3 regions of the Shewanella sp. 5S214 genome follow, and region 2 is predicted to be linked to each of the others. Evidence: predicted binding sites of a transcription regulator. Region 2 holds the regulator's gene; each other region holds the start of a gene.
The links. Region 2 encodes LexA, which represses DNA repair genes until DNA is damaged. Its sites were predicted from a motif close to TACTGTATNNNNATACAGTA; they were not measured.
Positions count from the first base shown of each region.

Region 1: a site for LexA is predicted at 7,772-7,791, ahead of recG (ATP-dependent DNA helicase RecG). Genes of this name have one in related genera too.
Region 3: a site for LexA is predicted at 4,578-4,597, ahead of recA (recombinase RecA). Genes of this name have one in related genera too.

Region 1 is NZ_JBGOOV010000021.1:845-11,606, reverse strand. It holds gene ACED29_RS14205 (thioester dehydrase) at 1-189, opposite strand, end outside; gene ACED29_RS14200 (AMP-binding protein) at 182-1,549, opposite strand; gene ACED29_RS14195 (hypothetical protein) at 1,542-2,093, opposite strand; gene ACED29_RS14190 (acyl carrier protein) at 2,093-2,341, opposite strand; gene ACED29_RS14185 (phosphopantetheine-binding protein) at 2,350-2,604, opposite strand; gene ACED29_RS14180 (lysophospholipid acyltransferase family protein) at 2,632-3,483, opposite strand; gene ACED29_RS14175 (beta-ketoacyl synthase chain length factor) at 3,476-4,237, opposite strand; gene ACED29_RS14170 (DUF3014 domain-containing protein) at 4,476-5,357, opposite strand; gene recG (ATP-dependent DNA helicase RecG) at 5,627-7,702, opposite strand; gene ACED29_RS14160 (response regulator transcription factor) at 7,843-8,451, opposite strand; gene ACED29_RS14155 (sensor histidine kinase) at 8,448-9,542, opposite strand; gene ACED29_RS14150 (tetratricopeptide repeat protein) at 9,620-10,300, opposite strand; gene ACED29_RS14145 (calcium/sodium antiporter) at 10,521-10,762, opposite strand, start outside.
Region 2 is NZ_JBGOOV010000020.1:86,046-96,807, forward strand. It holds gene ACED29_RS14085 (hypothetical protein) at 1-508, opposite strand, end outside; gene ACED29_RS14090 (SURF1 family protein) at 566-1,309, opposite strand; gene ACED29_RS14095 (DUF2909 family protein) at 1,335-1,553, shown strand; gene ACED29_RS14100 (cytochrome c oxidase subunit 3) at 1,561-2,436, opposite strand; gene ACED29_RS14105 (cytochrome c oxidase assembly protein) at 2,433-2,996, opposite strand; gene ctaD (cytochrome c oxidase subunit I) at 2,998-4,593, opposite strand; gene coxB (cytochrome c oxidase subunit II) at 4,603-6,192, opposite strand; gene ACED29_RS14120 (cell division inhibitor SulA) at 6,589-7,095, opposite strand; gene lexA (transcriptional repressor LexA) at 7,092-7,706, opposite strand; gene plsB (glycerol-3-phosphate 1-O-acyltransferase PlsB) at 7,971-10,394, shown strand; gene mtr (tryptophan permease) at 10,394-10,762, shown strand, end outside.
Region 3 is NZ_JBGOOV010000002.1:43,894-54,655, reverse strand. It holds gene ACED29_RS01570 (peptidoglycan DD-metalloendopeptidase family protein) at 1-324, shown strand, start outside; gene rpoS (RNA polymerase sigma factor RpoS) at 403-1,374, shown strand; gene mutS (DNA mismatch repair protein MutS) at 1,823-4,405, opposite strand; gene recA (recombinase RecA) at 4,691-5,755, shown strand; gene alaS (alanine--tRNA ligase) at 6,538-9,162, shown strand; gene csrA (carbon storage regulator CsrA) at 9,619-9,816, shown strand.

The DNA.
Region 1 (10,762 bases), on a different contig from region 2:
AGCGGAATAGCCAAATGCCTCGCAACCCAATTTGACCGCCCAATCGACTAGAGTTATCCCAGGTAATACAGCTTGCTCTGGGAAATGGCCCTTAAAAAAGGCTAAATCTGCACTAATAAATAAGCGCCAATGATAGCTATTATTATCGCCTTCATGGCTAATGATATGAGGTAATTCGGACTTAATCATGACTAAATAAGGCTACAATTTCTGATTGGGTACGCTTGCCTTGGCTATTGAGCGGCAAGTTTTCTGGATAGCGCCAGCGTCTTGGTAACGTGATGCGCTCAAACTGACTCAACAAATGGCTTTTTAATGCATTATTAACTGCCAATTTGCCTTCGTCCTTTAGGGTTTGCAAGCCTAACTCGCTTAAACATATTGCAGCACCTAACATGGTCCGCGGCTGTTCTAATACCGTGACCGCAGCTTCGCGCACAAAAGGATGCGTTTGCAGTAAATGCTCAACTTGGGCTAATGACAAACGTTTTTCTTCAATTTTTACAATGCGGTCAAGTCGGTGTAATAAACGGAACTGACCATCATTTACCAGTTCAATTTTATCATCGCATTTTAACCATTGAGTCGGGTCGTCTAAATAGACTGACTGCAACATTAATGCTCCGTCTTGTGGCGCGATATCAATATTGACTTGGTTAAAGGCTTGCCATGGCTGCTGAGGTTGCAGCTGGCGGCGATAGGCAATACCGCCAGTTTCAGTACTGCCAAATATTTCAATCGGTAATTGATTAAAACAGTGCTTAACCGCCTGGGCTGCCTCAAAGTTTAACGGGCCACCCGAGCTAAAAATTAAGCTAGGAATACGTTGTTGCCTTTGGTTTTCAAGTGCATCAGGTAAGCGAGTCAATTGAGCAGGACTACTGATTAAACATAAATTTGGCATAATAGCCAAGTAGTAGCTTAAGGTTTCTGGATAGTCGATTTGTTCGCTTAAGAATGCGCGGCTCGCAGCCAAAGGCCAGAGAATTTTAAATAATAAGCCGTAGATATGTTGATGCGAAACCGTTGAAACGACTGAGCAATGAGGTAAATGTTCGGCGAAGGTGTGTTCAAGAATGCTGACTTCAGCATCCAGTTGTTGCAAGGTTTTCTTAACCGCTTTCGGTTGACCGCTACTGCCTGAGGTGAATAAGATTAATTCCCCCAAGGTTTCTGTTTTCGGCCAAGGTGCAGCGGGTAAACTTAATTCTTTTTTTAGCGCAATGTACTCACGCACCTCACATAGAGGCCTGTCGGCAATAATGGCATCAAATTCATGATTAAGTTGGCTCAAGGTGCCACCTTGGGTGTTGGCAGGTAATATCACTTGTTTACCCGCCAACAATGCCGCGCATAAACCTGCGGCAAATACGTCACTGTGCTTGGCGGCAAGCAACCAACGCTTCGCTGTACTTTGGCTCAGTTGCGCATGCAGATGAGCAACTTGGGCACAAAATAATGATCCCGTCATGATGTCATGATGATCAAAGCTTATCAGCTGCTGAGAGGCCGGCCCTGTTGCTAACCAATTGAGTAAAAGTTTATTCATGTTTTTTCAACCAAAAACGACGGTAAATCCATTCTCCACTGAGCAGCATACCCATAAGCAGATAAGCTATCAGTCCGTTGTAAAGTGTCCATATTTCAATACTGGTTGCTATGGCCGTATAGGCAGCCACGGCACCATTAATAATAAATAACCCACACCAGAGTATGGTAATAGTGCGTAAGTAAGTAATCGCGGAGTCTGGCAAGTCAGGCTCTTTTAAGCGCGCTAAACGTTCAATCATGCTTGGGCCATTAATCAGTGAATAACCAAATAGTCCCAACATACTCATATTTATCACCACTGGATAGAACAATAACCAGTCGTGACGCTGAGCAATAAAACTGGCTGCAGTTAATCCTATACCAATCAATATTGGCAGCGTCATGGATTTTACTTGCTGTTTATTGATAATAAATCGCATTATTAACGATAAGCATAGTAATAAGGCGATTGTGCCCGGTGGTAAATATTGCAATCCAAAGTACACAGCTAAAGGATAAGTGATAATAACCAAAGTTGTGATAATCAGTAGGACTAAGCGCATTAGCTTTTAATTAAACCTTCAATGGCATTGACGATATCATCGACGCTTCGCACTGCTTTAAAGGCTTCAGGCTGAATTTTTTTGCCGGTCTGCTGCTGCAATTTAATCACCAAGTCAACGGCATCAATACTGTCTAAATCCAGATCTTCGTACAAAGTGGCTTCGAGGGTGATATCTGCCGCATTTATTTCAAAGTCTTCAACTAAAATAGCGCTAAGCATTTCGAGTATTTGTTCACGATTTTGCATGCTAGCTCCTAAACACGTTGAGATTCAATAAAGCTAGCTAAGCTAGCAACACTGAAAAAGTGTGCTTTAGTTGCATCTGAATTGGCTTCAATTTTGACATCAAACTCTTTCTTAATCGCCAAGCCCAACTCTAGCGCATCGATTGAGTCTAACCCCAGACCGTCACCAAATAAGGCCGCGTCAGTTTCGATATCATCGACAGTGACATCTTCTAAATCTAAGCAATCAATGATCAGTTGTTTTATTTGGTTGTGTAAGTTCATTATTTGTCTTTCTTATCAGTATGGCTATCAATTGAACTTGATAGGTTGTTTAAGTGTATCAATGTAAAACTGCTGCAAGTCGCGCGTCAGCTGCCGAGCCATTTTGGCTTCATTACCCTGTTGAGCATCATACCGCAGGTATGGGATGCTTGTGCCAATTTCTACTGACATATTGATGGTTTGTCGCGGTATTTGGTACCAAGGTTGTTGTTTGGTTAAGCCGGCAACATCGGTTCTTAATACTACAGGTAAAATATCTGTTTGGGTGCGAAGCGCAATATTGGCGGCGCCACGAGCAAATGAGTTAACGATATTACCAGTTAATGTTCGGGTACCTTCTGGAAAAATAATTAAGTTAGTATCACGATTTAATACCTGCAAGCAGTCGTGCAGGAGCCAATTGACTTCGCGATTGGGAATATACCCTACACTGGCGAGTACGCCGCGAAAGAATGGATTACGCCATAAACCTTGTTTGACAATACAGCCCGCATTAGGCATCAAGCTAATTAATACCACCACATCCACTAATGTGGGGTGATTAGCGATAACAATTTTCCTTTTAGCGTGTTGCAGTGCTTCGATATTCTTAGTACTCACAGCAATCACCCCAGCAAAACTAAGCATGGCGACAAATATTCTAAACATCCAGCTGACTAATCGTTGCACTCTTGCAACTCGCATTTCTGGTTTAGTGGGCCAAAGTTGTAATAGAGGTAAAATAGTTAATGAACACAATAGGCCACCTAAACCAAAGGTAATATAACAGCCAACTCCAGCTAACCAGCGAGGAATATATCGCACTCCGCTGAGTTTCGGTGCGGGTGTTTTTGTTGACTCAATAGCATCAGCATGTGGCATCTTGTGTTGATCAGTCATGGTGTTCAAGCGACCAATACCAATGGCACAATTTACCTTGAATATTTTTTGCGCTAACAATATGGTGGATTAACTCGCTTAAACTTATATTTTTTTGTCCCTGTGGATTAGCGACATCCAGTGGATAATCAGACAAGCTCAGTGTTGTCCGTTGAGGCGCCTGTTTTTCAGCGTGGCAACCTATGTGATCTTTTGGTGCAAGATACAATCCCAAGGCGAGGGGCAGTTCGACTTCGTGAGTAAATTCGCTGTATATCGGTGGCACAGGATCGTCACCAAAAATGACTAATAAGGGCTCTGGAGATTGTGCTAATTGGGCATAGGCTTCAATAAGTGCTTGAGAAAGGGTTTGTTCACCAGCAGCAATGGATGTAGAGGCTGTAGTGTTATTATTTACAATGCCAAAAATACCACTGGCAGTATTATGCACTGACTGACTAAAAGCCATTGGCGATAAAGCTTGCTGCTGGGTAATGTCATTAAGTAAGCCTAATGTTCTCGTGAGCTCGCCATGACGAGATGAGAAAATGCTCCGACAATGCTCTTCTGGCTGGCATTGGTGAGCTGCTGTTAGCATCATTTTAGTTAAACGACTAAAACGACGACGTTGCATGGCCGGAATGTGCTTTAAAGCTGGCGAGTCGGGCTTAGGCGTCAAGTTGCCATTTGGCTGTTGCCATTGTAGCCAACTTTCTGTGGTTTGAAAGTTTGGTGACCATGCCCCCCATGATAGAAGCTCAAATACTAACTGCATGACTTTCCCTCTATAACTGCCAAGCTATCCTTATTTAACAGTCAATAATCATTTAAATAATAAAGATTAGTTAACCTTAGCGATTGTACACTGAAGTTAATGTAGATAAGAAGTCATGCAAACTAAAAAGCCTAATAGTGGAGGGGATTAGCTAAGGTGATGGCTCAATAAAAAACGCGACATATGTCGCGTTCATTTTTGATAGCTTAATCTGCTAGGGTTACTCGTCGATATAAGCTTATTTGTTTGGAAAACTTTGTTGTAGCTTTTTGACCGCAGCTTTAATTTTACGAGTATTGTCAGGTCCCATACGGATCAACAGTTTTTGTGCACTGGGCAACGCTTCAAGGTTAGGATCAACGTATTTATAGTTCACACTGATTGATGAAAGCTCAATAGGGTCTTCAATAATCGGGGCGCTAGCAACCATGCTAAAAGCTTGCTGCATACGCTTATCAAAATCAATATCACTGTAACCGAGTTCAGTAAACGCTTCAGCAAAGAGTGGTTTTAATTCAATGTAAGTAGCGACTAAATCTTTATCGTTCAAGCCTTCGATGAAATTCGCATACAAATCATATCGATGATATCCATCTGGATTAAGATAGGTTTTATTGGTTATCTCGCTCACAGTAAATTGGGTATCAGGGCCTTTTAACGGGCTTGCTTTATGCACGATATCACCTTGGGCTAGGTTATCAACAAACACCACAAATTGGCGAGCAATGTCCTTTTTCAAGATCATCGGCGCAATTTTCATACCGTTGGCAATGGCTAATGTTTTTGCTTCAACAAAATCATCAGATTCAGCTAATACTGGCAGAGGCTCTGCCACTGCAGCAGACGATTCAGATTCTCCAGCGGGAACCATATCATCAACAGTGCTAACGTTTTGCGGTTCTTCAATCGGCGCTTGTTCTATTGGCACCTCTGGTACTGATTCTGGCAGTTCAACTGGCGTCATGACAACCGGTTCTAATTCTTCGGTATCATCACTCGTAAAATAGAAGTAACTGCTGGCGCCTAATAGCGCGATAACGGCTATAGCGATTAATAGCATGTTAGAGCCAGTTTTTTCCGTGGCTTGTGGGGTAATTCTATCTTCTTCATTAACTTGCATTTCAATTCCTTGGCGTTATAGCTAATCGATACAAAGATCTAGATGGAGTCGAAAAATTCTGCATGATACTAATTACATTCAATAACTAAACAGTTGCGGAGGACTGATTTCAAATCGCTTACACTGCGTTAAAGCTTTCGCTTTGCTTGCAGTAAGGTGATCTCCGCTAGCTGACTAGATAACAAACACAATTTATATACCATTTTGCAATATTCGGCCCACTTGTCTAGTGATAACTGATGATAATGAACAATATATTATGATCTATATTACGCTTGGACATATTGTTGTCTATCACCGATCCAGCGATGAATGATAGCATCTACGTTTTGTGGCACTTGCTGGTAAACATGAGATGCTAATTTTTGAGTTGGTGCAATTAAGTGTTGATCACGAATCAGATCAGCAATTTTAAGATCTGCCAAACCGGTTTGTTTGGTGCCAAGCACTTCGCCTGGACCTCTAATTTCTAAGTCTTTTTGAGCAATAACAAAACCATCATTACTGTCTCTGAGTACGCCTAAACGTTTGGTGGCCGTTTGTGATAACGGGGCTTTGTAAAGTAATACACAATGGCTAGCTACAGCCCCACGGCCGACTCGACCTCTTAATTGGTGTAACTGCGCTAGGCCTAAGCGTTCAGGGTTTTCGATAATCATTAAACTGGCATTAGGCACATCAACGCCAACTTCTATGACGGTGGTGGCGACGAGTAAGTTCAATTCACCTGCTTTAAATTGCGCCATGATATGTTGTTTTTCAGCGCTTTTCATTCTTCCATGGATCAAGCCTATTTTCAGTTCTGGTAACGCTATGGCGAGTTCTGTGGCAGTGTCTTCAGCCGCTTGGCATTCAAGTACTTCAGACTCTTCAATTAAGGTACAGACCCAATAAGCTTGGCGATTATCGTTTAATGCTGCTTGTTTTACACGTTCAATCACTTGTTCTCGGCGACTGTCGGCAAGGGCTACTGTGGTTACGGGAGTTCGTCCTGGAGGCAGTTCATCAATGGTCGAGGTATCAAGATCGGCATAAGCGGTCATGGCTAAGGTACGCGGAATTGGCGTAGCAGTCATTATGAGCTGGTGTGGATGGAAGCCTTGGCTGACACCTTTTTCTCGCAAGTCTAGGCGTTGATGCACACCAAAACGATGCTGCTCATCAATAATAATCAGCGCCAGTTTGTTAAACACCACCGCTTGTTGAAATATCGCATGAGTTCCAATAACCATTTGTGCAGCGCCAGAAGCGATATCTTCAAGTGATTGAACCCTAGCTTTGCCTTTTAATTTACCCGCCAGCCAGCCGACTTTTAGCCCAAGTGGTTCGAACCATGCTGCAAAGTTGCTGGCATGTTGTTCGGCGAGTAATTCAGTCGGTGCCATCATGGCCACTTGGTAACCGTTTTCAATTGCCTGTAATGCCGCCAGTGCCGCCACCAAGGTTTTACCTGAACCCACGTCGCCTTGAACTAAACGCATCATCGGCGTTGGATGTTGAATATCTTGGCTGATTTCGGTGACAACCCGTTGTTGAGCTCCAGTGGGTTTAAAAGGCAGTTGCGCTAGAAAAGGCGTTAGTAACTGGCCTGTTGCTGGCATTGGCACCGCGGCATCTTGGTTACTGCGTTGGCGTAGTTGCAACATGCTCAGATTATGTGCCAGCAGTTCTTCTTGGATTAATCTTTGTTGGGCAGGATGCTGACCTTGTTCTAATTCAAAAGGTGATACTGAGCTATGGGGGCGATGCAAAATATGCAATGCATCACGCAGGCTAATATTGTTTGGCTGTAATGCACTGGGCAGCAACTCAGATAATCCACCTTGGTCCAACATCGCCAAGGCTTGTTGTGTTAATTTTATCCAACTGGCTTGTTTTACCCCTTCAGTCGTCGGGTAAATCGGCGTTAGGGTGTCGCTTAATGTGACAGATTCACCAGGATGAATAATTTGATATTCGGGGTGAACAATTTCTTTATGATGATTGCCACGGCGTATTTCACCGTAAGCCCGAATGCTGGCGCCATTTTCCATGGCATTACGTTGCGCCATAGAGAAATTAAAAAATCGCAGGCTCATCATTCCGCTGTGGTCACGGACATTACACACTAACATGCGCCGCCGACCTTGCATGATTTGAGTCGACTGAATTTCTGCTTCTATGGTGCCATAACTGCCAGGAGGTAATGCGGCAATAGCATGGATTTGCGTACGGTCTTCATAACGCAGCGGTAAATGAAACAGCACATCTTGTACTGTTTTAATACCTAACTTAGCCAGTTTTTCCGCAACCTTTTTAGCAACGCCTTTAAGGTCGGTGATCGGAACAAGATCCAGTCGTAGCAAATTGTGCTCACCTAAATTGATTACCAAAGATGTAAAAATTATAGTGATTTCAAGCTATCAATCTCAAATCACTGTAATTATATACAGATGTTTAAGGTATCTTAGCAGACTTTGCATACAAGGCAATATTAAGCCACTAATTACAACCAACCCTTTTGCTTGGCAATTCTGGCGGCATCAATTCGGTTACTGGCATTGAGTTTATTAATGGCTTCTGACAAATAGTTTCGTACTGTACCTTCTGCAATAAACAACTGACTGGCAATATCGCTGGTTGATAAGCCTTCGCTTGCCAGACGCAGTGCGCGCCTTTCTTTGTCGTTGAGAGGATCTATTTCACCAATAGCGGTGAAAGCCAATTCTGGATCGATGACTCGTTTACCCGCCATGACTTGTTTAATCGCGTTAATTAAGTCATCAGAAGGTGCATCTTTTAATAAAAAGCCCCCGACACCGTATTCTAATGCTCGTTTGATATAACCCGCTCGGCCAAAGGTGGTCAGAATAATCACTTTGGTCTGACTGCGTTGCTGTTGCAACCATAGGCTCAGTTCTAAACCTGATTTCCCAGGCATTTCAATGTCGGTAAGTAGCAGGTCAAACGAATCGGTTTTAAGTTGTTGCATCGCTTTATCGCCATCTTCGACTTCGACAATCTCTATTGCATTTAAGCTATCACATCCTAATGTGAGTAACGCGGCGAGAGCGCCTCTTACCATGGCTTGATCTTCGGCTAATAGAATTTTCATCTAACGGACTCACTTAGTGGCAATTGAATACTCACTTTATAATGGGGAATTAATTGATAGTCGATGGTGCCATGTAGCAAGGTTACTCGCTCTTGAATACCGGTTAATCCGTTGCCTTTAGTGATGGTTTTAACCGGTACATTCTCGATAAAGTTGATTTTGAGGCAATTTGGGCTTTGTTCAATACGCAGGGTGCAATGTGTTGCGTGGCTGTGTTTTATGGTGTTATTAATCAACTCAGTTAACAGCAAGCTGATTTGCGATTCAATGAGTTCACTGAGTTTAGGGAATGTTCCTTCTATGCTGACAGCAATAGCGTTATCTCTTAACGTATTGGCTAAGGTGTTTAAGGTATGCGTCAAGCCTTGATGTTTATAGCCCGATACCGTGTGGCGAATTTGGCTTAAACAGTCTCGAGTTATCACGCTCACTTGATGAATTTGCTGCTGCGCTAAGTCGATTTTACCTGAGGCGATGAGTTTGTCTGCCAGTTCAGCTTTTAAGGCGATGGCGGCTAAGTGGTGCCCCATCACATCATGTAAATCGCGGCCAATACGTTCGCGTTCTAATGCGGTAGCTAAATTGGCGACTTCATCTTTTGATTGTTGTTGCTGGCGTTTGATGCGTTGGCGGTTTTGTTCAATTATCCCAAACACTCCCACCCCTAAGCAAATTCCCATACCATAAAAAGTAAAGAAGTAGCCTGTGTAATCCATGCTAATATCGATCACTAAAAGCAAAATACTCAGTCCGATAAAACTCAATATGGCAGTACGAAGTGAGTAGAAAAAACCAATAAAGAAACAGCAAAAACTGAACAGTGATATGGCGCCACTGCTAACAAATGATGAGGCTATTGCTGTGACAAACATTAACCCAATAGGTTTGAGGGCTCGCTTTTTGCTACTGTTATAAGCCCAGAAATAACCGATAATAAATGGCACTAATAATAAGATTGCGATCGTAATGTTTAACCATTGACCGTGCATGAAATACAATGGAATAAAGTAAAAACCTAAGTTTATGAGGTAAACCCAAGCGGTTTTTTGCTCATAACTCTTTTCGTTGGGTATTGTTAAACCGAGTGTCATAGTGCCTCCTAGCGCAGTTAATCATAGAGTAACTGCGCGCTAACTCAAACCTATGCGAGTAATAATAAACTGGTCGATTACTGCTTTACTGTTTGTTGGTTTAACAGATATCTTGCCCAACCATACTGAGGGTCAACTTCAATGGCGGTTTGCCAATCTTGTAAAGCACCGTTTAAGTCGCCTTGTTCTTGTTTAGCGAGTCCGCGCCAAGTATATGCTTCTGCATGTCCCCAACAGATTTCATTACAAGGCTGCTCAAATTGACTAATTGCTTGGGTTGCTAATGTTTGCGACTTGTCGAGTCCGCCACCAAATACGCTAGGGGTATAAAATGCATTAATTGCTCGCACTAAACTGACGCGCGGATTGTTAGGTTCCAGATCGTTTGCTTGTTGAAGTAATTGTGCCGTTTTCATTCCTAATACAGCACCTTTGCTATTATCAAACGAGATTTGCATTCCGTATACCGCAGCAAGTAGCGCTTGTGGGTCTGCAGATGGGTCTTGGTCTAAAAGAGACTCTAGTGTTTGCTGAGCATCGTTTAATGAATCTGTAGCGAGTTGACGTTGACCCATTATGTTGGCAGTAATGGCTAGACGATAATCAGCATAGGCTTTTTCATAATCAATAGCCTGTTCACTGTATTGGCTGAGTTCATTGATGTTCATGGTGTTGGCAGCAGCATCAATATCGCTAATATTAGCAAAGCTAGCTTGGCTGACTAAGGTTAAGCTGGTGATCAGTAGTAAGGTTTTCATGGTTATCTCCATTTACGTTTCCCCCAATCAAGATGTTGTTGGGATAGGTGTAGTATGGCGATAGGCTGGGGTTATTCTTAGACACAAAGGTCATCAATTGAAGATGACAAATGTCATGTATTGTCAGGATCTCGTATTAAATATGAGTATAGGCTTACAAAGTGTTATGAAAAGACCGAATGAATATTCGGCCTTTAGTATGAGTAATATTGTCGATAATTTAAACCACTTGCATCACTAAATAACTGGTGTAGCCAAGGTAACCAGCTAATAGCACTCCACCTTCACGACGACCAATACGTAAACCGCTCCAAGCAAACGGCAATACCATAAACGCAAAAATCAGCATAGCGATAAAATCAACTTCGTTAAATCCGGCAGCGGATACTGGGTGAATTAATGCTGTCGCGCCTAAAATACCGAGTACGTTGAAAATATTAGAGCCAACAACGTTACCGATGG
Region 2 (10,762 bases):
TCATGGCTTTACCTTGGGCAATATTGGCGTCGTGGCCAATCACATTGTCATATTGCATCACTAGGCTGCCAAGAGGATCGACAATGATCAGCTGTTGTTCAGTCAACAATGTTGCAAGTGCATCATTGGCATTGACTTGATCAAAGCCGATATTCAATTGTTTGAGTATCTTGGTGTCGCTATGATTATTCACCACTATGATAGGGATAACGCGATCTCTATCTTTGCCTAGTGCGATATAGCTCTGGTGTAAAATATACAGACGTTCTTGACACTGCTCGTTACACTGCTCGGGGAGAAAAAAAAGTACCTGCCAAATATGTGGTTTAGGGTTTTCCATGGCTAAGTTGGCATAACTCACTTCGGGAGTGATCAGTGCCCCCTTGTTCGTCGCCGCACCATTATAGAGTTCTAGGCTTAGCACTAACTTGGCTATTGCAACCGGTAAAATAAACACCAGCAGTAATACGATTAGCGCTTTATTGCTCTTTTTCGGTAGGGAGTTCATTCCATCTCCTCTTTATCATATTGATATTATTGTTAAGTTATTTATTCACGACGAGAGTTAACGTCGATATTGTCGATATGCTATCCAGCTCATTAATCCTAAAAATACTCCTGCCATAGTGAACCATTGCAAGGCATAACCTTGATGCTTCTGCGCCGATAATGGGATCGGCACCCAAGGTTGCGGTAAGTTGTAGCGCGGGACATTTTCAGGTTGTAGCACTACAGGTATTAGCGAATGTTCTAACATGTCAGCTAATGCTGCAGTGTTGATGTTTTGAAAACGTATTGGCGCATCGGCGCGTTGTTCAGCATCTAACTGATCACTAAATGGATTGGTTTGTTTTTGATATACCCGTCCATAGAGGGTGTAGTAGCGTATTTCTAGTGGTTCAAGTTGAGGCAATATTCGACGGTCTTTGTTGGCTGCAACAAAACCTAGTTCAACGAGTATCCAAGGCTGCTCTGGGGTTATTTCAAACACTTGGTAAGCTAAATATCCCACTTGCCCCTGATACACCTGATTGTCTAACAGCATTATTGTGTTATTAACGGGTTTTGCCAAAATCGATAAGCGGTAACCTGTGAGCAATGCCGCCTCTGACTCAGACCCAGTGGGTAACTTTGATAAATTAACCAGTGCTAACATTGCCTCATAATTGAGTGCATGCTGCTGTTGGCGCACAAGTAATGTGCTTTGCCACTCTTGTTTAAACGCTGCCCGTGATAATTGCCATAATCCTAACTTGACCAATAAGCCAAACACGACCAAAGTAATCATTACAAATAATACCCGAGACACACCCACACTCCTAAAAGGATTGCCTGTGACAACACCTTTCATTGTTAAGTTAGTTTTAGTCTCGTTGCTTGTATTCATATTATTTAACTTAGCTAGAGCCTTATTTATTATGGTCAAAGGGCAGCATCAACAATCAATGAGCCATTATCTTGGTCGTAGAGTGTTATTTTCTGTTGTCGTGATTGTGGTGCTGCTGGTGGCCTTAGGGCTAGGCTACATTCAACCTAACCCCAGACCTTATTAGTGCTGATTTACAGCACATAAACAAAAATGAATAAGCATAGCCAAACCACATCAACGAAGTGCCAATACCAACTACCCGCTTGAAATGCGAAATGTTTATCGGGGTTAAAGTGACCCTTGATAATTCTGAGTAATAAAATAATCAAGAACAGGGTACCAATCGTCACGTGCATGCCGTGAAAACCGGTTAATAAAAAGAAGGTGTTACCGTACACTCCTGAAGATAGGGTTAGGCCCATTTCTTGATAGGCATGGCTGTATTCTTCGACCTGTAAACTGAGAAACGCAATCCCCAAAATCACCGTTAACGCTAACCAGATGATCAACGGTTTACGATTGGCTTTTTCGAGATTGATGTGGGAAAAATGCAAGGTAACCGATGAGGTTAACAGGATGATGGTGTTGATTAATGGCAAACCCGTCCATGGCATCGCCTCGGTTGCACTCCCATCAGGTGTTTTCACCAAAGGCCAAATTGCTTCAAAGGCAGGCCACAGTACCTCATGAGTCATGGCATTGTTCGATGCGCCACCAAGCCAAGGTACTGAAATCATACGTGCATAAAATAATGCGCCAAAAAAAGCCCCAAAAAACATAATTTCTGAAAAAATAAACCAGCTCATTCCTTGCCTAAATGAACGATCCATTTGTGGTGAGTAAAGTCCTGCCATTGATTCATCAATAACGGTTTTAAACCAACCAAAAATCATAAAGATAATCACGGCAAAACCAGTGATTAATATGTAACTTCCTGAGGTTTTTTCAGTGGCTAATTGTTGTACATAAGTGCCTGCGCCAAATGCAATTAAAAATAAGCCTATAGCACCGATTATCGGCCAAGCACTTTGGTTTGGCACATAATAAGTTTGATACTTTGTGGTCATTTTGCTGCTCCTTGCTCTACGACGATCGTCTGTTTATCGGTGATGTCATAGAGGGTATAAGAGAGAGTCAATGTATTAATAGACGCGGGTAAATCCGGGTCCACGTAGAAAATCAATGGTAATTCTGCTGTTGCTGATGCGGCCAATGGTTGTTGGTTAAAGCAAAAACATTCCGTTTTATTGAAGTACGCCGCTCCTTGTCCAGGTGATACTGAAGGGATTGCTTGGCCTACTGTGTCGTGTGCAGACAGGTTTTTAACCAAAAATTGTGCGTGAGTGAGCTCACCAGGATGGACGCTTATTTGGTTAACTTTAGGGCTAAATTCCCATGGCATATCTGACTGAACTTGGGTCACAAATTCAATGGTAACGGTACGGCTTTTATCAACCACTACCGCTTCATAGCTACTGGCGCTATTTTGGGTTTTGCCATTAATACCCAATGTATCGCAGAGCACGTCATAAAGCGGTACCAATGCAAAACCAAACCCAAACATACCAATTGATCCAGCAATCAGCATGATTAATAACTTACGATTTGATTTTGTTGGCTGTGTCATCTCATTTTATCTCCGGCGGAGTGGTAAACGAGTGATATGGCGCTGGACTGGCAATGGTCCATTCCAAACCTTCTGCAGCTTCCCAAGGGTTATCGCCAGCCGGTTTGCCACCTTTGATACATTTGAGCACCACAGCGAGAAAAATAAACTGCGATAAACCAAATGCGAATCCACCAATCGAAACAATTTGATTCACATCGGCAAACTGTACTGCGTAATCTGGGATTCGACGAGGCATACCCGCCAAGCCTAAAAAGTGCATTGGGAAAAACAGCACGTTGACAGAGATCACTGAGCACCAAAAATGCCACTTGCCTAAGGTTTCGTTGTACATATTACCGGTCCATTTTGGCAGCCAATAATATGCCGCCGCCATAATGGAAAATATCGCCCCAGTCACCAGTACATAATGAAAATGCGCCACCACAAAGTAAGTGTCGTGATACTGAAAGTCAGCAGGGGTGATTGCCAGCATCAAACCGGAAAAGCCACCAATGGTAAACAGAATGATAAACGCCACCGCAAATAGCATTGGTGTTTCAAATGTCATCGAACCGCGCCACATGGTAGCAACCCAATTAAACACTTTAACCCCGGTGGGAACCGCAATTAGCATGGTGCAATACATGAAAAACAACTCGGCGAATACTGGCATGCCTGTGGTAAACATATGATGTGCCCATACTAAGAACGACAGCACAGCAATACTGGCAGTAGCGTAAACCATAGAGGAATAGCCAAACAATTTCTTGCGGCTAAAGGTCGGTATAATGGCGGAGATAATGCCGAATGAGGGTAAAATCATGATGTAAACTTCTGGGTGACCGAAGAACCAGAAAATATGCTGGAACATCACTGGGTCACCGCCACCTGCAGCATCGAAAAAGCTGGTACCGAAAAACTTGTCGGTTAACACCATAGTCACTGCGCCTGCGAGCACTGGCATCACCGCAATTAATAAAAAGGCAGTAATTAACCAAGTCCACACAAACAAAGGCAGTTTCATCCATGTCATGCCAGGAGCACGCAAGTTAACAATAGTCACGATAACGTTAATCGCACCCATTATCGAGCTGATACCCATGATATGGATGGCGAATACAAATAGAGCGGTGCTATCAGGGCTATAAGTGGTTGATAGCGGTGCGTAGAATGTCCAACCAAAGTTAGGACCACCGCCTTCCATGAATAGCGAACTGAGTAATATGGTAAACGCGAACGGTAAAATCCAAAAGCTCCAATTATTCATCCGCGGTAAAGCCATGTCTGGTGCACCGATCATCATCGGAATTAACCAGTTAGCTAATCCGGTAAAAGCTGGCATCACTGCGCCAAATACCATGATAAGACCATGAACCGTGGTCATTTGATTAAAAAAGTTAGGTTCTACTAGCTGTAATCCAGGCTGAAATAACTCTGCCCGAATGACCATTGCCATGGCGCCACCAGTGAGAAACATAATAAAACTAAACCATAAGTACAGCGAACCGATATCTTTATGATTAGTTGTGAGTAGCCAGCGCATGAGCCCTTTCGGCGCTCCGTGATGATGTTCATCATGAGCGGTAGCTAGTGTATCGTGCGTTGTTGTGCTCATTGTCTTCCCCTACTGTCCATGGCTAGCGACATCGGCAGGTTGCACCGCCTCGCCAGAATTATTGCCCCACGCATTGCGCTCATAAGTAATCACCGCGGCCATCTTTTGTGGGCTAAGTTGACTACTAAATGCCTGCATCGCGGTGCCTGGTTTACCGTGCATAACGATATCGATATGTCCGCTAACCGGTCCGCTAACCACAGGGCTGCCAATAAGTGAAGGGAAAGCGCCTGGCAAACCAGCACCAGTGGCTTGATGACATGCGGCGCAAGTGGTGGCATAAACCTGCTCACCTTCTGTGATTAACTGCTCCAAGGTTAAGGTGGGCAGATCTTCAATGGCAACAACCTCTGGTGTTACAGCCTTTGCGACGGTTTCAAGAGCCTGAGTCGCTTTTTCTGTCGCAGTATTGGTGCTCTCAGTTGCTGTTGCGGCCATTGTGCTTTCAGTCTTATTTGCTTCAGTACTTGCTTCATTGCCGCCAGAGAAATTACTCACATCAGCAGCTTGAACAACATCACCGGTATTATTGCCCCAAGCATTACGCTCAAAGGTAATCACTGCGGCAATCTCTTGGGCGGTAAGTTGCTTGGCAAAGGCTTGCATTGCGGTTCCTGGTTTACCGTTTAAGACGATGTTGAGGTGACCTGCAACAGGGCCTTTTATGATAGGACTGCCAATTAGTGATGGGAATACACCTGGAAGGCCCGCACCATTAGGTTGGTGACAAGCGGCGCAACGAGCAAGATAGATCTGTTCGCCTTGGGTGGTTAACTCTTCAAGAGATAAGGTTTGTGACAGTGATGCAGCCGCCGCAGCAGCGGCATTACTGGCCAGTTGCTTTTGCTCTACTAACCAATTATCAAAATCTGTCTCTGATAATGCTTGCACCACAATTGGCATAAATCCATGGTCTTTACCGCACAATTCGGCACATTGGCCACGATAAATTCCGGGCTTATCAATGCGGGTCCATGCTTCATTAATAAAGCCTGGATTGGCATCTTTTTTAACCGCAAAAGCCGGAACCCACCATGAGTGGATCACATCATCTGATGTCATTAAAAAACGCACTTTTTGGTTAATGGGCAGTACGAGTGGTTTATCGACTTCAAGAAGATAATGCTCTCCTTTAGCCTCTATGCCATCGATTTGATCTCTGGGGGTCGATAATGTGCTGTAAAATTCGATGTCTTTATCAAAATAGCTGTAATGCCATTTCCACTGCGACCCAGTAATTTTGATGGTGAGATCCGCATTGCTGGGATCTTCCATGGCAATTAAGGTTTTAGTGGCTGGAATGGCCATGGCGATTAAGATGATGAAAGGAATGACGGTCCAAGCTATTTCCACTTTAGTACTTTCGTGAAAATTTGCCGCAACAGCGCCTTTTGATTTGCGATGGTAAATCATTGAATAAATCATGATCCCAAACACCACTAACCCAATGGCACAACAGATATAAAGTATCGTCATGTGGAGGCCATAAACCTTACCACTGATATCTGTCACGCCTTGAGTCATGTTGAGGGACATTTCTGATGCCCCAAGCGGAAGTGCTATAAACACCACCAGTAAACAATACCACCATTGCTTCACAAGACTGCTCCTCTGTTCATTGCAAATAGCAATTACAAAGAAAAGTCACACAGTAATTCTCTGCTCTATGCAAACTTTTCGGTTCCCGAAAAAAGTTTGATGACCTCAAAGTACCTTGGTGGCAGTAAACGGGTTGTTTACGGTTTTATTATTAGCGGTGCACCACGCTTGTACCTACTACTGAACTTATCAAGATTGAGTTGGCTCATTTGTCTGAAAGTAATCTTAATCACTGTCATTCACGTCCAATTAAAGATGAATAATATTTCATCCTTGGGAACAACATTAGCTGTAGATTAAACATTGATCAAGATCACTTTGTTGGCTAATTAACTGAAAAAAGATGAAAAAAAAGCCCTGAATTCAATACAGGGCTTGGTAAGTAAGGGTTAATGCTCAGTGAAATGAGCAAAAATTACTTGTTCCATTTATTAATGTAGGGCTAACAATTTGATGTTTGTGAGGTAAGTGAGCATTCACATCCTCAATTACCACACCTAAAGCCCGTGCACTTTTAGCTACAATTTCTAATCGACGACTATCACGGGCGTCAAGTGAGCTTGTCCAAGTGACGACAGCACTTGATGTTCCACTGGTAAGCGCTTTTTCCATCGCCCATAAGGTTTCGACTTCGTCTTTAGTGTGCACCAGTAAAATACGGTCCATTCTCACGCCAGCATTTGCCAGCATATGTTTATAGCCAATGTGTGGTGGGCTAATTAACACAATCCATCGACCTTGTTGGCTCAATGTGGCGAGTTGACTACACAACTGGCTCAACTCAGCTTCACCTTGGGTGACTGTTTGTAATGTGCGAATGGTTTGGTTGCCATGCAATTCTGTTTCAGCTAAATCTACCCATAAGCCTGGGTGACGTGGCGCGATGCCCATTAGTTTGTTCATAACCAATCTCCATTACGGATAACGCCAACGGCAAGCCCTTCAATGGTTAGGCTTTGGCAACTTAAATCAACTTTAATCGGGGTGTAATCGTCATTTTCTGCATGCAGATAAATCACATTACCTTTTTGTTCAAATCGTTTTACGGTGACGTCATCATCAACACGCGCCACCACAACTTGGCCATTACGTGCTTGTTGCATTTTATGAACCGCGAGTAAATCGCCTTCTAAAATACCGATGTTCTTCATGCTGTCACCACGAACGCGCAACAGAAAGTCTGCGGCAGGTTTAAACATGCTCGGGTCGACTTGATAATACTGTTCAACGTGTTCTTGAGCCAAAATGGGCTCACCAGCTGCAACTTGTCCAATCAGAGGCAAACCGGTTTCAATCTGTTCTTCATGAGGTAAGCGAATACCTCGAGAGGTTCCAGGCATGATCTCGATAAAGCCTTTTTTGGCTAATGCTTTTAAATGCTCTTCGGCAGCATTAGCACTTTTAAAGCCAAGACGTTTCGCAATTTCAGCACGAGTGGGTGGCATACCTGTTTCGGCGATATTGTTTTTAATTAAGTCTAATATTTCTGCTTGGCGCGGCGTTAACGGTCTCATGATGATTCCTGTCTTTTTATACAGTGACTGTCATTATATACAGTGTTTGTGTTCGTGCAAGTATTAACCAACTATTTTTTGTGTTTTATTGGTTTTATGTAACTTAAATTAATGTTTTTATTGGTTATTATATATGTTTTATCTTGCACTATGTCTTAAAGTGAGAGCTTACACGTAAAGATAAGTCGGCCAGATAGTGTAAGCAGGGTGGTTTCTGGTATCCTATACGACAATATTACAATGGCTTATGTTGCGAAAATAACCATGTCAAAACCAGATTCAATATTTTTACAAGCATTAAAATGGGTTCAAAAATGGATGGTACAGACCATTGTGGTGCCCCATGATCCGTTTGATGACCTCAATATAGATCCGACCAAGCCCTTGGTTTATTTAATGAAAACGGAATCTATTAGTGATATTGCCGCCTTGAGCGAAATCACTGAAGGATTTGGTATGCCAAGTCCTTATGAGCCGTTACAGCTTGATGGTTTAAGAGTGCCTCGAGTGGTGTGTTTAGAGGGGCGTAAACCTCTATTTGGTAAACGTGAAAGTGGTGAGAAGTTCCTTAATTATTTTACCCGTTTATTATCGCTTCATAGTGAGAATGCTGACCTCGATATTCAATTAGTGCCAGTTTGTCTTTATTGGGGACGAACTCCTGGTAAGGAAGAAGACAGCATGACAGCGGCTGTTTTTGAAAGAGAAAACCCAACTTGGTTACGTAAGTGGCTGATGATTTTATTTTTAGGGCGACATAATTTTGTGCAGTTTTCTAATGCGTTATCGCTGCGCCATATGGCTGATGAGCACGGTACAGATAAAAGAATTGCGCATAAATTAACCCGTGTCGCGCGAGTACATTTCCGTCGCCAACGTAAAGTTATGACAGGGCCACAATTACCTAATCGTCAAATGCTATTTGCCTCTTTATTAAAGTCAGATTCAATTAAAAAGGCAATTGAAGAAGAAGCGGTCAACAAAAAAGTATCCCCTGAAAAAGCCCGTGAAACTGCGATTGAATACCTCGATGAAATTGCCGCGGACTATTCAGATAGTTTAGTGCGCATTGCCGAGCGTTTTCTCACTTGGTTATGGAATAAATTATATAGCGGTATCAATATCAAAGGTGCTGAACAGGTAAGACAGCTTCACCATGATGGCCATGAAATTGTCTACGTACCTTGTCATCGCAGCCATATGGATTACTTGTTGCTGTCATACATTTTGTATTATCAGGGTATGGTTCCGCCGCATATTGCGGCCGGTATTAACCTGAACTTTTGGCCAGCAGGGCCAATGTTCCGCCGTGGTGGAGCATTCTTCATCCGCCGCAGCTTTAATGGTAATAAACTGTATACCGCAGTATTTCGTGAGTATTTAGATCAGTTATTTGCTAAAGGTTATTCGGTTGAGTATTTCACCGAAGGTGGGCGTTCGCGTACAGGGCGTTTACTTGCGCCTAAAACCGGCATGTTGGCAATGACCATAAACAGTGTACTACGCGGCATAGAGCGCCCAGTGACGTTAGTACCAGTATATTTAGGTTATGATCATGTGATGGAAGTGGCCACTTACCACAAAGAATTAAGCGGCAAGAAAAAGAAAAAAGAATCTGTTTGGCAGTTATTTGGTGCGCTGCGTAAACTCGGCAACTTTGGCCAAGGTTATGTTAATTTTGGTGAGCCGATTAACTTACAGCACTTCTTAAATCAACAAGCGCCAGAATGGCGTAGCGAACTGGCGAAAGAGCCTGATCAAAAACCATCGTGGTTTACTCCATCGGTTAATTTACTCGCTAACCGCGTGATGACCAATATTAACGGTGCTGCCGCCGCGAGCTCGGTAACATTAACCAGTTTAGTGTTATTAGCCTCAGAGCAAAATGCATTAGAAAGAAGTCAGTTAGAACGCCAACTTGATCTGTATTTAGCCTTATTGAAAACCGTACCTTATACCGATTACGCATCGGTCGCCGAGGGTGATGGTAAGTCGATTGTTGATCATTGTTTGTCGTTAAATAAGTTTGTTAGTACCAAAGATTCTATTGGTGAGATTATTTCTGTTGATGAAAAAATTGCCATCACCATGAGTTATTACCGTAATAATATTATTCATTTAATGGCGATACCGTCATTAATTGCCAGTTGTTTATTGCGCTATGATGACTGCGATCGCGCGCGCATTCATGCCATCGTGATGGATTTTTATCCATTGTTGAAAGCAGAGTTATTTATGGGCATTGATGATGTGCCTAAATATGTTGATGGCGTTTTAGACTTTATGCTTGAGCAAGGTTTGTTGAGCGACAATGATAACTTTGTCATCACGCCTCGTCATATTACCCAAGTGTTACTTCTGGCTGAAACGATCAGTGAGACCTTGCAGCGTTATGCCATTATCTTCAATTTACTGGCGATAAAGCCTGAGCTTGAACGTTCTGCTCTTGAAACCGACAGTCACTTGTTGGCCCAACGACTAGGCGCACTTCACGGGATTACCGCTCCAGAGTTTTATGACAAAAAACTGTATAACACCTTGAGTGTTAAGTTAAAAGAACTCGGTTACTTATGCAGTGTTGAACATCGTGACGAAGTGATCAGAATTCGAGATCATGCTAACAAGTTGCTGAGTTCGTCAGTGAAACAAACCATAGTAGACAGTGTGGATGCGGAGCACGGACAATAATGGCAAACCATATGAATGCGGCCAAGCATCGCACTAGTGGTAAGTCAGTATTGGGTGGGGCGATGATCATTGCTGGCACTACAGTGGGTGCGGGAATGTTTTCCTTGCCAGTTGTTGGTGCAGGGATGTGGTTTGGCTACTCAATAGCGATGTTGCTCGGCGTCTGGTTTTGCATGCTAATGTCGGGTTTGCTGTTATTAGAAGCTAACTTGCATTTTGAACCCGGTGACAGTTTCGATACCTTAACTCGAGTAACCCTAGGGCAGTTTTGGCGAGTCATTAACGGCGTCTCTATAGCCTTTGTGTTGTACATTTTAACTTATGCCTATATCAGTGGTGGCGGATCGATTGTTAATCACAGTTTATCG
Region 3 (10,762 bases), on a different contig from region 2:
TCGGCTTCAGAACAAGGCAATCAAGGTATTAAGATTGCAGGTAATCGCGGTGATATTATTAAAGCCGCTGCAGATGGGAAAGTCGTGTATGCAGGTAATGCACTGCGCGGATATGGCAATTTAGTGATTATCAAACACAATGATGATTTTTTAAGTGCTTATGCGCATGCTGACACGATAGTGGTTAAGGAAAGGCAATATGTGACGGCAGGTCAAACAGTTGCAAAAATGGGCAGTACTGGGACTAATCAAGTTATGCTTCACTTTGAAGTGCGCTTTCATGGTAAGTCTGTCAACCCATTACGATATCTACCTAAACAGTAATTGTTTAGCAACATAAATAACGGAGGATAAGCGAGTGCAGTAGATTAAATAACATAAATTAGGTTTGGGAGAGCAATTATGAGCCGCAAAAATAATACTGCTTCAGCAGAATGTCTTGTCGATCTAGCTAAACAACCACCAGAAGTTGCAACCGATGATGCTAATTTGGTGCAACAACTCGATATTGAAGAAAAAGTCCAAGATGACTTACAGAAAAATTTAGACGCCACTCAATTATATTTAGGTGAAATAGGTTTTTCCCCGCTACTAACAGCAGAGGAAGAAGTATTTTTTTCACGTAAAGCCCTCAAAGGCTGCGAAAAATCTCGCAACCGCATGATAGAAAGTAATCTTCGTCTTGTCGTTAAAATTTCCAGAAGATATAACAACCGCGGATTAGCGTTGCTCGATCTTATTGAAGAAGGCAATTTAGGTTTAATTAGAGCGGTGGAAAAGTTCGACCCAGAGCGTGGTTTCCGTTTTTCTACTTACGCGACCTGGTGGATCAGACAAACAATTGAACGGGCAATTATGAATCAAACCCGCACCATTCGCCTGCCTATCCATATAGTTAAAGAATTAAATGTTTACTTACGCACCGCAAGACAGCTGGCGCAAAAACTTGACCACGAACCGACTGCAGAAGAAATTGCAGAAAAGTTAGATGTGTCGACGGGTGATGTCAGTCGCATGTTGAAACTAAATGAACGAATTACTTCTGTCGACACACCACTGAGCGGCGATAATGAGAAGGCTTTATTAGATGTTATTGCTGATGACGATTCAGTAGGCCCGGATTATCGGGTGCAAAATGAAGACTTATCGAATTCGATAGTTGGATGGTTAAATGAGCTTAATACTAAACAACGTGAAGTACTGGCGAGACGCTTTGGTTTGCTTGGATATGAACCTTCAACGTTAGAGAATGTTGGTGCTGAAATTGGTTTAACACGTGAACGTGTGCGTCAAATTCAAGTGGAAGCGCTTAAACGTTTAAAAGATTTATTGGGCGCTCAAGGGCTTTCTGTTGAAGCATTATTCAGAGACTAATGGACAGTGAACGTTTACTGTCATAATTAAGTTACTGGTGATTAATTAATTTAACTTGAATCATTTGTGATAGCTAAATTTTGGATAACGTTAACTTAAGCTATTGTTGATATGCGGGTAAAGCCTATATGAGAGATTACTTTTTGCTCATGTGTTTAGGTTTATCCCGACAATCAATACCCACATCATTGATGTGATTGTGATCGATTGATCACTATTCGATATGACAATTTAAGCTCAGTTCAGCAACTTGTTAGAAAGACAATCCTATTGTCTATAGCCTATTTTATGCCTGTCTCACTCCTTCGGTACGTTTATCCTTTTGATGCAGTATATTGCTAAGAGCTAATTAATAGTGGGTTTGCGTCAGTTAATCGTAAATATCAAATGGAAGTCTTTGCAGACTTCCACCGTTGTTATCGTCGCGAATAATCACTAGCACTATTTGTTAGCTCACGTTGTTTAAGCGCTTCAATTCATATAAATAATCTAATGCCTGTTTAGGGGTTAAATCATCAGGGTTAATTAGTGCTAATTTTTCCAATACTGCTGATGGCTCTGGCACTGGCGGTAATAAATTCATACTCACTTGAGCCTGATTATGTTGTGGTGAACTCATATCCCTATTTTCAAGTTGATGTAGCTTTTGTTTTGCCGCCTTAATGACCGCTGCGGGAACCCCGGCTAGCGCCGCGACTTGTAAGCCATAACTTTTACTTGCCGCACCTTCTTGCACTGAATGCATAAAGGCAATGGTGTCGTCGTGTTCTATTGCATCTAGGTGCACATTCACTACTGATGGTAACAGCTCTGGCAGTTGGGTGAGTTCAAAATAATGAGTGGCAAATAATGTCAGTGCACTGACATTTTTCGCGAGATATTCTGCAGCAGACCATGCCAGCGATAAACCATCATAGGTTGAAGTACCGCGGCCTATCTCATCCATTAACACTAAACTGTTTGCGGTCGCATTATGCAAAATATTAGCCGTTTCGGTCATTTCAACCATAAAGGTGGAGCGACCAGATGCTAAATCGTCTGATGCGCCAATACGGGTGAATATCCGATCGATTTCACCAATTTGAGCTGAGTCAGCAGGAACAAAACAGCCTATGTGTGCCATTAATGTAATCAGTGCCACTTGACGCATATAGGTTGATTTACCGCCCATATTAGGGCCAGTTACAATGAGCATTTGCCGTTTAGGTGTTAATACCACAGGGTTAGCAATAAATGCCGCTTGACTGACGCGCTCTACCACAGGATGGCGTCCAGCATTGATATGAATACCAATATCCTGCGTCATTTGTGGACATTGATAATTAAGGGTTTCTGCACGCTCGGCAAAATTACTTAATATATCTAATTCGGCCGCGGCACTGGCAAACTGTTGTAACTCTTGTAATTTAGGTAGCAATAAGTCAAAAAGTTGTTCCCACAGTTGTTTTTCAAGTGCGAGCGCTTTGCCCTGGCTTGAGAGTACCTTTTCTTCGTATTCTTTTAATTCTGGAGTGATATAACGTTCGGTGCCTTTAAGGGTTTGGCGACGTTGATAACTCAGTGGGACTCTATCAGCTTGTAAACGGCTGACTTCAATGTAGTAACCATGGACGCGGTTATAACCTACTTTTAAAGTGTTAATGCCAGTTTGTTGTTTCTCGCGAGCTTCAAGTTCGACTAAATAATCACTTGCGCCTTCACTTAACTTACGCCATTCGTCTAATTCATTATTGTAGCCCGTTCGGATTACGCCACCGTCACGAATTAATACTGGCGGATTATCAACAATTGCGCGTGCTAATAAATCGTGTTGTTCTGGAAACTCACCCAATAATTGAATTAAAGCTGTCAATCTTGGTTGTTGGCATACGGCTAATGTTTGTTGAATTTCAGGTAGCAGTGCTAGCGCTTGCTTTAAACGTGAAAAATCACGAGGTCTGGCGCTACGCAGTGCCAAACGAGCCATAATACGTTCAATATCGCCTAAAACCTTCAGCTGCTCATGTAGGGGTTGATATATATCTTGCTCAATCAACTCGCTTACGGCGTTATGGCGATATTGAATCGTTTGTCTATTTCGAAGTGGCTCATGGATCCAGCGTTGTAACATGCGACTGCCCATAGGCGTGGCAGTATTATCGAGTACCCACGACAGGGTATTTTCACGCCCACCAGACAAGTTTTGCGTTAATTCTAAGTTACGTCGCGTCGCGGCATCTAAAATAATGGATTCAGATTGATTAAAACGCACAATCGAATTAATGTGTGGCAGTGCCATCTTTTGCGTATCTTTGACATACTGCATTAAACAACCAGCAGCTTGTAATGCTAAGCGTGCATCACTAATACCAAAGCCATGTAAATCTTTGGTACCAAATTGACCAAGCAGTAAATTTACGCAAGTATCATAATCAAATTCCCACTCTGGACGGCGACGAATACCTTTCATATTATTGATTAATAACATGTCAGTAAAATCTTCACTGTAGAGCAACTCGGCAGGATTAGTACGTTGTAATTCAGCTTCTAGGGCTTCACGAGTAGGTAATTCAGCAACCACAAAACGACCTGATGAAATATCTAAGGTAGCGTATCCAAAACCGTTTTTACCTTGATAAAGCGCCGCCAGTAAATTGTCGTGTTTTTCTTGAAGTAAAGCCTCGTCCGTTAAGGTACCAGGAGTCACAATGCGTACGACTTGACGCTCAACTGGGCCTTTTGATGTCGCAGGATCACCAATTTGCTCACAAATGGCTACAGACTGGCCGATATTGACTAGTTTAGCTAAATAGCCTTCTACAGCATGATAGGGGATTCCAGCCATTGGGATAGGATCGCCGCCGCTTTTTCCGCGAGCAGTAAGTGAAATCCCCAGCATTTCAGAAGCGCGCTTAGCATCATCGTAAAACAACTCATAAAAATCACCCATTCGGTAAAACAATAACATATCAGGATGGGCCGCTTTTAAGCCTAAATACTGACGCATCATCGGGGTGTGTTTTTCTAAATCGCTGGTATCAATCACTGTCATTATGAACACTTCACTATTAATCAATCTTAGGACGTAAATCTTATGAGGCTAATCTTAACAATATTTGCCCCTAGGGTATAAATAGATTCAAACAAAAAAGTATATGGAGATAAAATATTGATGTAAAAAGGCAATTCACTAAGGTTTAAAAAAAATTGCCCTCAGCACTTGATACTGTATGACTATACAGTATACTGATGAACATAATGAAATGGTTTACATCATTTCACCTAAGTCAAAATAGCATTTTACTAAACGTATTGAATGCCTTAAGAGGGTTTTATAATGAAGGTTGATCCAAACAAAGAGAAAGCGCTAGCCGCCGTATTAAGCCAAATTGAAAAGCAGTTTGGTAAAGGCTCAATTATGAAGTTGGGCGAAGATCGCACAATGGATGTTGAAACTATCTCTACCGGTTCGCTTTCATTGGACATCGCACTTGGTGCGGGTGGTTTACCAATGGGACGTATCGTTGAAATTTACGGCCCAGAGTCATCAGGTAAAACCACATTAACTCTTGAAGTGATTGCCGCAGCGCAACGCGAAGGCAAAACCTGTGCGTTTATTGATGCTGAACATGCTCTTGACCCAATTTATGCCAAAAAGTTAGGCGTAGATATTGATAACTTACTTTGCTCACAGCCAGATACAGGCGAACAAGCACTAGAAATTTGTGATGCGTTAACGCGTTCAGGTGCGGTAGACGTAATCGTTGTCGATTCTGTTGCAGCATTAACACCAAAAGCAGAAATTGAAGGTGAAATTGGTGATTCGCATATGGGCCTTGCTGCTCGTATGATGAGCCAAGCGATGCGCAAACTTGCGGGTAACCTTAAGCAATCAAACACACTGCTTATTTTTATTAACCAAATTCGTATGAAAATTGGTGTAATGTTTGGTAGCCCAGAAACGACTACAGGTGGTAATGCACTTAAATTCTACGCATCTGTTCGTTTAGATATTCGTCGTACCGGTGCGATTAAAGATGGCGATGAAGTCATCGGTAATGAAACTCGCGTTAAAGTGGTTAAAAATAAGATTGCAGCTCCATTTAAGCAAGCTGAATTCCAGATCCTTTATGGACAAGGTATTAACCGTACCGGCGAACTAGTTGACTTAGGTGTTGCACACAAGCTGGTTGATAAAGCCGGTGCTTGGTACAGCTACAAAGGCGAAAAAATTGGTCAAGGCCGTGCCAATGCTGGTAAATTTTTGACTGAAAATCCAGCTATTGCTGATGAAATTAATACCACTCTTCGTGGCATGTTATTGAATGGTGGGGCTAACTCATCAGACTCAACCACTGAAAGTGATGAGAATATTGACCTTGAAACAGGTGAAGTATTCTAAATTAGCCAGTCATATTTATCGCGGTAGCGCTTCTGCGCGCCGCGAAAATTCCCGCCATAAAGTCGCCTCATTACAAGCACTCACCATCTTTTACACTCACCATATTTTAAACGTCATCCAGTCTAAATGTTGCAAATAATGGCAAACTCAGAGACTTTTAAGTGACACTTGTCATGCACAATGGCTAATCTTGCCAGCTATAGTCAACACCGCTTTAAGCAAAAAAATATCTAAAGCCTTTAACACCCTTGGTATGCATTTATTTGTGTTTGCTAATGTTAAGGTGATTGCATCATTTTTAAGTAAAGTTGGGTACATTGAGAAATGTACGGCGACAAGTTGCTCTATCAAATGTCGGTTAGGCTAAATAACATCCTTTTTAATAACATCCTTTTTAATAACATCCTTTTTAATCACATTATTTCTTATCACATCACGATTGTGCTGATTACCAGACTCGCCAGAATGTGAACTATCTTGGTTTCTTATGCGTTTGATTTGGTTGCTTATCAGATTGATTAGTCAAATTATGTCCTAGTCATGATCAACGAGCTTATTTATAGACAAGATAGAAATGCATATTCCGTTTAAATAATCAGTGGATTGAGTTCGCTATCTCCGTCGTTATCGAGCCAGTAGATCGTTATTCTATCGATTTTGTCGAGATTATAATCAACTGACTCAACTCGCTTCTTTCGACAAATTCAGTATATAATGCCTACATTTACTAGCTTGCATATCAAGCTCGTTACTTTTGTATTTTCTCTATTCAGGGCCATTTCATGTTTCAGACTACAGCAGAGTTAAGAAGTGCATTTTTAAAGTACTTTGAAGATAACGGACATCAGGTTGTTGATAGCAGCTCGCTCGTTCCCACTAACGACCCAACACTGTTATTTACCAATGCGGGTATGAATCAGTTTAAAGATGTGTTCCTCGGTATGGATAAGCGTAACTATAGCCGAGCAACAACATCACAACGTTGCGTTCGTGCTGGTGGTAAACATAACGATTTAGACAATGTGGGTTATACCGCTCGTCACCACACTTTTTTTGAAATGTTGGGTAATTTCAGTTTTGGCGATTATTTTAAAGAAGATGCGATTCGTTTTGCGTGGACCTTTTTAACTGAAACCCTCAAGCTGCCAAAAGATCGCTTATGTGTCACCATTTATGAAACAGATGACGAAGCCTATGAGCTTTGGACGCAAAAAATTGGTGTTGCACCTGAAAATATGATCCGTATTGGTGATAATAAAGGTGGCGCGTTTGCGTCTGATAACTTCTGGCAGATGGGTGATACCGGACCTTGTGGCCCATGTAGCGAAATTTTCTATGATCATGGCGATCATATCTGGGGTGGTCGTCCTGGTACGCCTGAAGAAGACGGCGATCGCTTTATTGAAATCTGGAATATTGTATTTATGCAATATAACCGTCAAGCCGACGGTGAAATGTTGCCATTACCTAAACCTTCGGTTGATACAGGTATGGGCATTGAGCGTATTGCAGCAATTATGCAAGGTGTGCATTCAAACTACGAAATCGATATCTTTAAACAACTCATCGCAAAAACGGCTGAAATTATTGGTGTATCTGATTTAGAAAATAAATCATTACGGGTTATTGCTGATCATATACGTTCTTGTGCATTTTTAATTGCCGATGGTGTTATGCCATCAAACGAAGGCCGTGGTTATGTATTGCGTCGTATTATTCGTCGCGCAGTTCGTCACGGTAATAAGCTTGGTGCTACCGATGCATTTTTCTATAAGTTAGTCCCAACACTCATTAGCGTTATGGGTGATGCAGCTAATGGTTTAAAACAAACACAAGCCATTGTTGAAAAAGCCTTAAAAGCAGAAGAAGAGCAGTTTGCTCGTACACTTGAGCGTGGCTTAGTGATTTTGGATGGTGCGCTAAATACGCTACAAGGTAATACTTTAGATGGTGAAACGGTATTTAAACTGTATGACACTTATGGTTTTCCAGTTGATTTAACCGCTGATGTTTGTCGTGAACGTGATATTAATGTTGATGAAGCAGGCTTTGAAGTCGCAATGGCGGAGCAAAGAAGTCGCGCACAAGCCGCAGGTAACTTTGGCGCAGATTATAATAGCCAATTAATTATCGACGCAGAAACCGCATTCAGTGGTTATACCGAGTTAACTGGTCAGCCTAATGTGATTGGTTTATATGTTGACGGTAAAGCGGTTGATACTGTGGTTGCCGGTCAAGATGCCGTTGTTGTGCTAGATAATACGCCATTCTATGCAGAGTCAGGTGGACAGGTGGGCGATAAAGGTCAACTGACAGCTGAAGGTTTACTGTTTATTGTTAACGACACGCAAAAGTTTGGCCCTGCTATTGGTCATGAAGGTCAATTAAGCCAAGGCAAATTAGTTATTGGTCAGCAGTTAATTGCGCAAGTGGATAAAAATTTACGTCATCGTACTCAGTTAAATCATTCCGTCACTCACTTACTGCATGCTGCATTACGTCAAGTGTTAGGCTCGCATGTGTCTCAGAAGGGCTCATTAGTTAACCCTGAGCGCTTACGTTTTGACTTTGCTCATTTTGAAGCGGTTAAAGCTTCAGAGTTAAAAGCGGTTGAAGATCTAGTCAATGCTCAAATTCGCCGTAACCATGAACTTTGCACCACAGAAATGGCCATTGACGAAGCCAAAGAAAAAGGCGCCATGGCATTATTTGGTGAGAAATACGATGACCAAGTCCGCGTGGTGACTATGGGGGATTTCTCTATCGAGCTATGTGGTGGTACTCATGTTGGCCGTACTGGTGATATTGGGTTATTTAAAATCACTTCTGAGGGTGGTATTGCTGCCGGTGTGCGTCGTATTGAGGCTGTCACAGGTATCGCAGCAATGGCTTATATTGCCGATCAACAAGCAGTATTAGATGAAGCCGCGCAATTACTTAAATCAGACAGTGCTTCAGTTGTGGCTAAGTTAAAAGCCCAGTTAGATAAAGTGAAGCAATTAGAAAAAGATTTGTCGCAGTTAAAAGATAAGTTAGCTGCAGCAGCCAGTGCCGATATGGCGGGTGATGCAGTCGACATCAATGGGGTTAAGTTGTTAGTTAAGCAGCTTGATGGCATTGATCCTGGTTCACTTCGTGGTTTACAAGATGAGCTGAAACAAAAGCTTAAATCTGCGATTATTGTCTTAGGTACGTCTAAAGACGGTAAAGTTAACTTAATTGCTGGTGTCAGCAATGATTTAACTAAAAAAGTTAAAGCGGGTGAGTTAGTGGCAATGGTCGCACAGCAGGTTGGCGGTAAGGGCGGCGGACGCCCAGATATGGCTCAAGCGGGTGGTACTCAGCCTGAGAATTTAGCCGCTGCATTAGCCTTGGTTGCACCTTGGGTAAACGAACGTTTAAGCTAATTAAATCTGTAAATTAACGATTTATCGGCAATTGAGTCATAAAGTCTACTATATGCAGCTTTATGACTTGAGTGCTATCAGTAGATTTGGCATAGTGAACTAACTTGCTAACAGTAAAAGCGTTTAAAAGGATTACCAGTGTCAGACAATGCTTTTTTTTGTGCTCAAGTGTAGTACTCTGATTTGGTATTTGTTTTCCATTGCTAGCGTTTTTGTTATTGGTTTGCCGTATTGGATTGTTTAACCAGCGAGTCGTATCGTGAATGTGATTAATTGACGGTTAACCTCGTTTCAAAAGATGAAAATCATCAAGTTTTATGATTTCTTAAGAGAATATGCTTTATAAACCGACGTATTCAGAAATTGATACTATGATTTTATGTAAAGCAGACCTTATAATGAGCGCATATTACGGATAAAGCGTGTTATGCAGATTGAACTTAAAGGAGCAGTCGAATGCTAATTTTGACTCGTCGTGTAGGCGAAACATTAATGATCGGTGACGAAGTCACAGTTACTGTGTTAGGTGTTAAAGGTAACCAGGTACGTATCGGTGTCAATGCACCTAAAGAAGTCTCTGTTCATCGTGAAGAGATCTATCAACGTATTCAGTCTGAGAAGTCAGGTACCCCTTCTGAAGGTGGTAATTACTAAGTTCGAGCATATTTGATCGATATCAAAAAAGTCAGCATTTGCTGACTTTTTTGTTTTCTGCATGTGAGATATTTCTGGCGGTTAAACAGGGCGGTTAAACAGGGCGGTTAAGTTTATATCCAGTATGGTTAGTCAAAGCGCTGCATATTATTTAAGTTAAGGCTTACTCGCATCTGTGTACCACAGCAGAGTGATTATATTTATAATAGATAGCACATTCATCGATACACGGGCGAAGACTAAATACAGGAGCGCTCAGGCGTGTTAGTTGCCCTTTCTTCAACGACGAGCCCAATCCGTTATCGTAGTGATCCAATAGCAGGATGCCTATTCTATGTTGCAAAGCAAAATGCTTTGTCTCTTGGCTTACCCTCCAGACGAGGTTGGAGTATTCGCTCTACGCGAGTGATATTAAAAACAGCCACCATGGCTTTGATTAAGACCTTGTTAAAGTATCTTACTGACACTCTAATATGAGCATTAGAAATCGCTTGGTTTTATTGTGTTGAGTCAGCATTAATCTATCTCAAAGGTTTTACCCTCGTTGAGCTGGCATTAAGTGGTCAATTATCGTTCAGATTATCAACTACATAAAAAACACTTAAACCGTTCATGTTAATCATTATGGTCACATTAATTATGACAAATGGCCTGGCGAAATTTTAATCTTCAAAACCTCATCTAAGTTAGTTAATTGATATGCTGATAATGTCGTTTGTAAAAAAAGTTTTTTATCGCTAAATTTCTAACAGACTTAACAGCGAGATAATGAGATTAAGGAAGATTATTTAAATCAATTTTCACTGAAAAGAACACTGTTTTTGTGACTATTTGAGTCTATTATCCCCAATGTGCTTAAAAACACTCCAAATGAAGTTAGGTTTCCTAAAAAGGGTTTGACTTATTTTCATCAAACAGTAATATGTGCGCCAAGAAACGGAGAGGT